DNA from 2 places in the Paenibacillus sp. OAE614 genome. Region 2 is predicted to be linked to the other one. Evidence: riboswitches for the same ligand, from Rfam matches in the RefSeq annotation. Region 2 holds a riboswitch; the other holds the start of a gene.
What was found. Region 2 has a riboswitch for cyclic di-AMP ahead of ABIE48_RS06795 (C40 family peptidase). Riboswitches for the same ligand answer to the same signal wherever they lie in the genome.

Region 1 (3,416 bases), 5.4 Mb from region 2:
GTTCGTACACCCAGCCGCAGACGGTCTCAGCATGCTCCCGGGTCATGGGAACGATCATGAAGCTCTCATGTTGGAGGTTCATGTGCAGATCTCCCTTCCAGACCTCCCTGTAGGATTTGAACATTAGAGAAAAAATATTCCGGATTGTCCCAGATATCTGTTTAATTTCGGAATAGCGGGGTAAATGAGGAGTAGCGGGCGGGGATGGAAAGGTTACCCATTTCTGTCCGCAAAAAATCCCGCAAAAGGAGATTTCGGCAAAAATCTCATTCTACGGGATCTCGTACCCTTGCTTTACCTGCATTACTGGACGTCATCTACGTCCTCGGAATCGACGGCGGCGGTTTTGTATTTATCCGTACTCATGATTCGTTTGGCGCCAACGTAGCGGTTGACGTAGTAGCTGTCGCTCAGAGAGCTGATGATCACACCGCGAGAAGTGGAGGCATGTGCGAATTTTCCGTCGCCGACGTAAATTCCGACATGGGATACTCCGGCTCCCGATGTATTAAAGAATACCAAGTCGCCTGCTCTCAGATCACTGCGGGATACGGCCGAACCCATGCTGAACTGGGAACCAGACTGATGGGGCAGATCGATGCCCAATTGATCAAATACGTACATTGTAAATCCCGAGCAGTCAAATCCGCTTGTTGTGGTTCCGCCCGTTCTGTACTTGGTTCCGATCGCGCTGTCGATCACTTTATCCATCTTGGAATCTGCGAAAGCGCTTCCTGTGCCGACCGTGAGCACAATGGCGAAACTCATGACTGCTGCTGCAAGCTTCTTCTTCAAGTAAAATACCCCTTCCGGCGCCTGCGAGGTTAGCTTAAGGATTCGGTAGAAGGCCCCCTATGATCCCTCTGGAGCAAGATCAATTCACCCATAACTGGTTCCCCCGCTTTCCTTAGTGTGAGGAAATTCGGCATGAACTTTTTACACTATGTATAATTCCCTGTTACTTCTTATTCGTTCGCAACTTTGTGTCAGGTAAAGATTACAAAGTTGTTACTATCGCTGGGACTATTGTAACAAAGGAATCGGACTTTGGCAATTGTTTCTAACAGAAAAAGAAGATTTGTAGGAAAATTTATAGGAAATGATGTTTATTTGTTGGACGAGTGGGTAAAAGAAATGACAAGGGTGGAAAAAACAGGAGAAAATCGTGGATTTACTCGTTTAAAAAATTTTTTTGAAATGCTGTTACCTTTTCGGTGGTTCTTACGTCTAATAAGTAACAACAAACCCGCGGGGCGATTTCGGCAAAAATCAGCGGCGCGGGTTGTTCTGGATATGCATTGTTTTCGAGAGATAATCAATTGTAAACCGCAGCTTGGTATTTGGCCGTACTCATGACCCGTTTGGCGCCAACGTAGCGGTTGGCGTAGTAGCTTTGGCTCAGTTTGCTGATGGTAACGCCTTTCGAAGAGGACGCGTGCGCGAATTTTCCGTTGCCGATGTAAATGCCGACATGGGAAACGCCTGCGCCTAGGGTGTTAAAGAAAACCAGGTCTCCTGCTCTCAGCTGGCTTTTGGAAACAGCGGTACCTGTTTTATACTGCGCAGCGGATTGACGCGGGAGGGTTAACCCCAGCTTTTGGTACACGTAACGGGTAAAACCGGAGCAATCGAAGCCGTTCGTAGTTGTCCCGCCGGTTTTGTAAGAAACGCCGATCGTGTTGTTAACGATGTGATTCAGAGATGAATCCGCAAATACGCTGCCGGTGCCCATGGAGAACGCAAGTGTAAGGCCCAGCGCTGCGGCTGCCAACTTCTTCTTCAAAAAAATAAACCCCTTCCAATGCCTGCGAGGTTAGCTTAAGGATTCGGTAGAAGGTCCCCTATGATCCCTCTGTAGCGAGATCAATTCACCCAAAATTGGATCCCCCGCTTCCTGGTGCCTGGGAATTCGGCTCGTGATGATTGCACCGGAAATGGACATGCTGACAAGTTACCTATAATCCTACATACCAATCAAATGAACGGACAAATGATGAAATCAGTTACAGCAAAGTCAAAATCGTTACAGCAAAGATTACAAAGTTGTTACTAAGTTCGTACTCGGATTATTTTAACAGAGGATTTATACTTTGGCAAATGGTTAACAATCATTTTACAACAAAAACCCCGCCTCTTTTCAACAGAAAGAGACGGGGTTCTTCTTTTATCAGCGGATTAAAGTGATGACAAAATTTTAACTATTCCGAAATATTTTTTTTCGTACGGTTCATTTGCTGATGCCACAAATCATATTGGGAGGAGATATTCCATAATTTAAAGATACAGCTGACCATATGATAGCCCTGCTGGATAATCAGAGTGGCAAGCCCTGCCCAGATCAGAGAGACACTGCTGGTAATGCCATACAAGAGCAGGCTGACCGCGCCCAGCAGAACGGATATGCCGATGACCGGCAGCGCGCTTCGCAGGCAGATCCAGAGCGAGGAGAACATGCTGGTTCCACCGGTTTTGCCAAACTGCATGAACAGAATCATCTGATGGACGATGTAGCAGTACAGAAGCCAGACTGCAATGTACGGGATGCAGTGAAGCAGCTGGGCATGGTTTTGGATCGCGCTGAGCAGGATTGGATACATCTTCGGGATCATCCAGTATAACGGAGCGGCGATAAGCACCCATTCGATCAGGTGAAAAAGAAACACCGTTTTGCCGTGCAGCTTCATACCCTGGAAGAAAAACAGTCCGCGTTCCCCCTGATGCTCCCGGTGCAGGCCGTAGAAGATGCCCGCGTGGATAAAAGGGGTCAGCAGCATGCGGAGGGCGACCATTCCCAGGAGAACCCACAGATAGGTATGCACGGTGCTGCTTTGGGTCAAGCTCATTTGTCCCTCCACATAATAGAGGACCTGGCTGAGTTCGGTCGGCGGGGGATCGGGATACCGCATCAGCAGCGGCACAACCGCCGAATCGATCAGACGGTACAGGAAGTAGCCCCAGAGCAGCTGGTACAGGAACATGATGATCATGACATAAAATTGGTCTTTGACGCTTTTCCAACCGTTAACAATATAGGATTTCACTGCTCTCACCTCACCAGGACAGACTTCCAAGCAGGGTTTCAATCAGCTTGGTAATGCTTACGTTCCAGCGGAGGAGCACTTTATGATCCATGTCCGCCTTCAGGTAGTTGTTCACATGTTTGTTTTCCAGCACGATCGTATAGCCGGGATCGATCATGGCCCAGGCCAGCGGGGAGCTGTATGTCAGCTTGAACTGGGTGCTGGCGTTTTTTACGTCCCAAACCTTTTTGATCTGATGCCCGTCCGTAAACGTGAACAGAATCGGCACCTGCGGCAGATCGCCGCCCTTTTTGCTGACCTTCACCAAAGAATCGTACCGGGGCTGCGCCGAATCCTTATCCTTGCGCACCGTAATTTCGTCGACCGAAAAATCGG
Region 2 (3,416 bases):
GAATTCCAGGAGTCACACAAGATGCTGTCGAACCCGGAAAGACCTTCACCTATGAATTTAAAGCCACCGTACCGGGTACTTATTGGTACCACTCACATCAAGACAGTGTGAATCAAGTGGACAAAGGCTTGTATGGTTCTCTTGTTGTCGAAGATCCCCAAGATACAGCTGACCGCGATTACACCCTTGTGCTCGATGAATGGATGAGTTCTGGAGATATGAACATGGATAACGGTGGGATGAAAATGGCAGGACATGATATGAGTATGTATGACCTTTATACGATCAACGGAAAAACAGGTGATGCGATCGATAAGCTTACCGCTAAAGAGGGTGAAAAAGTAAAACTTCGGTTGATTAACGCCGGCTACATCACGCACCGGATGCATTTACACGGTCATTCTTTTAAGGTTGTTGCATCCGACGGGCAGCCCGTGAATGACCCGGCTGTGATCAAGGATCAATTCGTCTCGATTGCTCCCGGTGAACGATATGACATTGAATTTAACACAGATCATCCCGGAATCTGGTTACTTGAAGAACACGCTAAGGATAGTCGAGCACAAAATATGAGAGCCATGATTCAATACGAAGGTTCCAATGCGAAACCCGACCCTTCCGATGCATCCAAAGAACTTCCCGATTTTGATCTGGAGGAGTACGGAAGCATGTCTGCGTCCGCATTTTCTTTGGATCAAACCTTTGATGAAGACGTGACAATGAATCTGAATACCGAAATGAGAAATGGAGAAATGGTTTACACGATCAATGGAAAGGTTTTTCCGGATACGGATACAATCAAAGTAAAAAGAGGAGATAAGGTAAAGGTGACCTTTGTAAATCAATCCAAAATGGACGATCACCCGATGCACCTACACGGCCATTTCTTCCAAGTCTTGAGCAAGAATGGCAAGCCAGTTCAAGGATCTCCGATCATGAAAGACACGCTGAACGTCAAACCTGGCGAAACGTATGAAGTTGCCTTTGAAGCTGACAACCCCGGTGAATGGATGTTCCATTGCCACGATTTACACCACGCGTCCGCTGGAATGGTAACTGATGTGATGTATGATGATTATCAAAATAATTATACGCCTGATCCCAATGTGAACAACGTACCTGAATAAACAACAAAACGCACCGGCTGACTTCAGCCGGTGCTTTCATTTTTGATTTAGGTGGCTTATCTCGACTAGATCAAATTTCGCTGATCATTTTCAGGTAACTTTGTTGACTCAAGACGCGGCGTGCTGTAACATACCGATTTTTATAATATGAATCCGATAATTTGCTAATGGTAACGCCTTTACTGCTTGAAGAGTGTGCAAACTCATTATTGCCGATATAAATACCCGCGTGAGATATTCCCGTACCGTCCGTATTAAAGAATACCAGGTCTCCTGCTCTAAGGTTTTCACGATCTACTGGAGTTCCGACTTGAGCCTGTGTTTTAGATGTGCGGGGTAAATCTAAATTGAATTTATCAAATATGTATAAAATAAAACCGGAACAGTCAAAACCAGCCACTGTTGTGCCGCCCCACTGATAAGGAGTGCCTACGACCTTATCCACCTCACTTTCGAGTTTAACGGAGCTGGCAAAGGAACTGGTTGCACTTGCTGAAAAAACAATGGCCGCACCTATCAATGACAAAATTACTTTCTTCACTATGTAGTTCTCCTTCCGATGCCTACGGAGTTAGCTAAGGGTTCGGTAGAAGGTTCCCTCTATTCTTCAATGAGAATATTTCACCCAAAAATGGTTCCCCCGTTTTCAGTATCAAGAAATTCGGCAATAATTATTAAAAAAATGTAACCCTACATAATGTAGTATATAATCAGATTTTTTGTCAATGCCTAATTAATAGATTCCCATTAACCGTAACTTTTTCACTGATATTTGTTGGATTTAATGGAAGTTCAGCGAAGCTGAGTAAAGTTTGTCGATTTCTATTCCCGAAATCGAGGTCCTTGTCTTGGTAACGGAACATGTTAAGCAAGAAAAAATAACAATTTTGTAAAGGATTGATTCCGAGCAACAGAAAAACCAAGGCAAATAATCATATGGACGCCAAACAAAAAAACCGATCTGGCATTGCAAGATCGGCTAAAGCTATTTATCCGTCAGTACACAGTCGAACCACGATCTTCATTGAGCTTGTCGATAACACGTCATAACGCTGCCCATGTCCAATATTTACAGTATCAGTCATATAACGTGCATAAGGAGAAAGGAATTCACCGTCTTGTGCCACTCAACATCATTCACTTGCTAAAAAAACTCTATTTAGAAAGCTCACTTTCGACTACCCATTGATGATTCCTAATGGGGTTTCCTCCCGTAGTTGGCGTGTAGTCAACCATATACACCGTTGTTTTTTCAGCAGAGTCAATGGTGCCCTCTGCGCCTTTCATACCTTCCATATGATCAGCCTCAATGGTCACCTTAGTTCCTGGTTGCAAGGGCTCACTACCCGCATCCTTTATTTCCTCCTGGATAATCCACTTGTGATTGGGAACGGGTTCACCTCCAGTGGTTGGAGTATACGTTACAGCATAAGCCACCGTGTCATAGGCACCGACCACTTTAGCCTTGGCTCCATCCATGCCTTCCATATGCTTGGCATGGATCACAACCTCATCTCCAACTTTATATGTGGAATTTTGAGCTTCTTTTAACCCTGCAGGAACCTCACCAGAACCGGAATGATTCATGCTGTCCATATCCCCCATATTTGAATGGTCGCTGCCCATGTCCATGTTCGTATTATTGTTTGCGTTATCCTTGTTTCCACACGCACTTAGCACCAGGATTGCTGCAAGGCTAATAAAAATGAATACTTTTTTCACAGTTTGTCACACACCTTTGCATATTTTTATTTGGATTGAATCCTCAGCTCCCAAACATTCTACCTAAAACTTATGAAGAACTTGTGAAGGTTTCCCGGACTTATTGGTTATTGTTAAAACCAAAAAACTCTGCTGCAGGCAGAGTTTAGTGAAGACATAATTCATGTAATATTTGCTTTTCTATCCATTTCTGCAAACGTGAACCTGGATCCCGATTGTTGTTATCATCCCCCTATGGGGGTTATAATTTGCAGAAAGGGGGTTGAGACATGACTGAACATGATCACGGTACTGGTGGGGAACATACTCATATTGTTACTCATACACATTCTCATACGCATAAAAATATGAAGGCCGTCGTCAATCGGCTTGCTCGGATCGAGGGACATGTTCGATCAATCAAAGAAATGGCTTCAAATGAACGTGATTGTTCCGAGATTTTACTGCAAATCGCAGCTGTTCGAAAAGCATTGGAAAGCACAGCAAAGGTGGTTTTGAAAGATCACCTAGAAACCTGCGTGATTGAAGCCGCATATCACGGAAATGAAGAGGAAGTTCTGCGCGACC

Region 1: it holds a riboswitch for cyclic di-AMP, as region 2 does, so the genes downstream of both, ABIE48_RS31125 (C40 family peptidase) here and ABIE48_RS06795 (C40 family peptidase) in region 2, are expected to answer to the same signal.

The regions. Positions count from the first base shown of each region.
Region 1 covers NZ_JBEPOD010000001.1:6,792,555-6,795,970, reverse strand. The annotation lists gene ABIE48_RS31135 (GNAT family N-acetyltransferase) at 1-82, opposite strand, end outside; gene ABIE48_RS31130 (C40 family peptidase) at 304-795, opposite strand; cyclic di-AMP (ydaO/yuaA leader) riboswitch at 799-938, opposite strand; gene ABIE48_RS31125 (C40 family peptidase) at 1,316-1,783, opposite strand; cyclic di-AMP (ydaO/yuaA leader) riboswitch at 1,788-1,925, opposite strand; gene ABIE48_RS31120 (hypothetical protein) at 2,199-3,041, opposite strand; gene ABIE48_RS31115 (M1 family metallopeptidase) at 3,052-3,416, opposite strand, start outside.
Region 2 covers NZ_JBEPOD010000001.1:1,383,614-1,387,029, reverse strand. The annotation lists gene ABIE48_RS06800 (multicopper oxidase family protein) at 1-1,127, shown strand, start outside; gene ABIE48_RS06795 (C40 family peptidase) at 1,198-1,668, opposite strand; cyclic di-AMP (ydaO/yuaA leader) riboswitch at 1,673-1,804, opposite strand; gene ABIE48_RS06790 (YdhK family protein) at 2,283-2,849, opposite strand; gene ABIE48_RS06785 (metal-sensing transcriptional repressor) at 3,119-3,416, shown strand, end outside.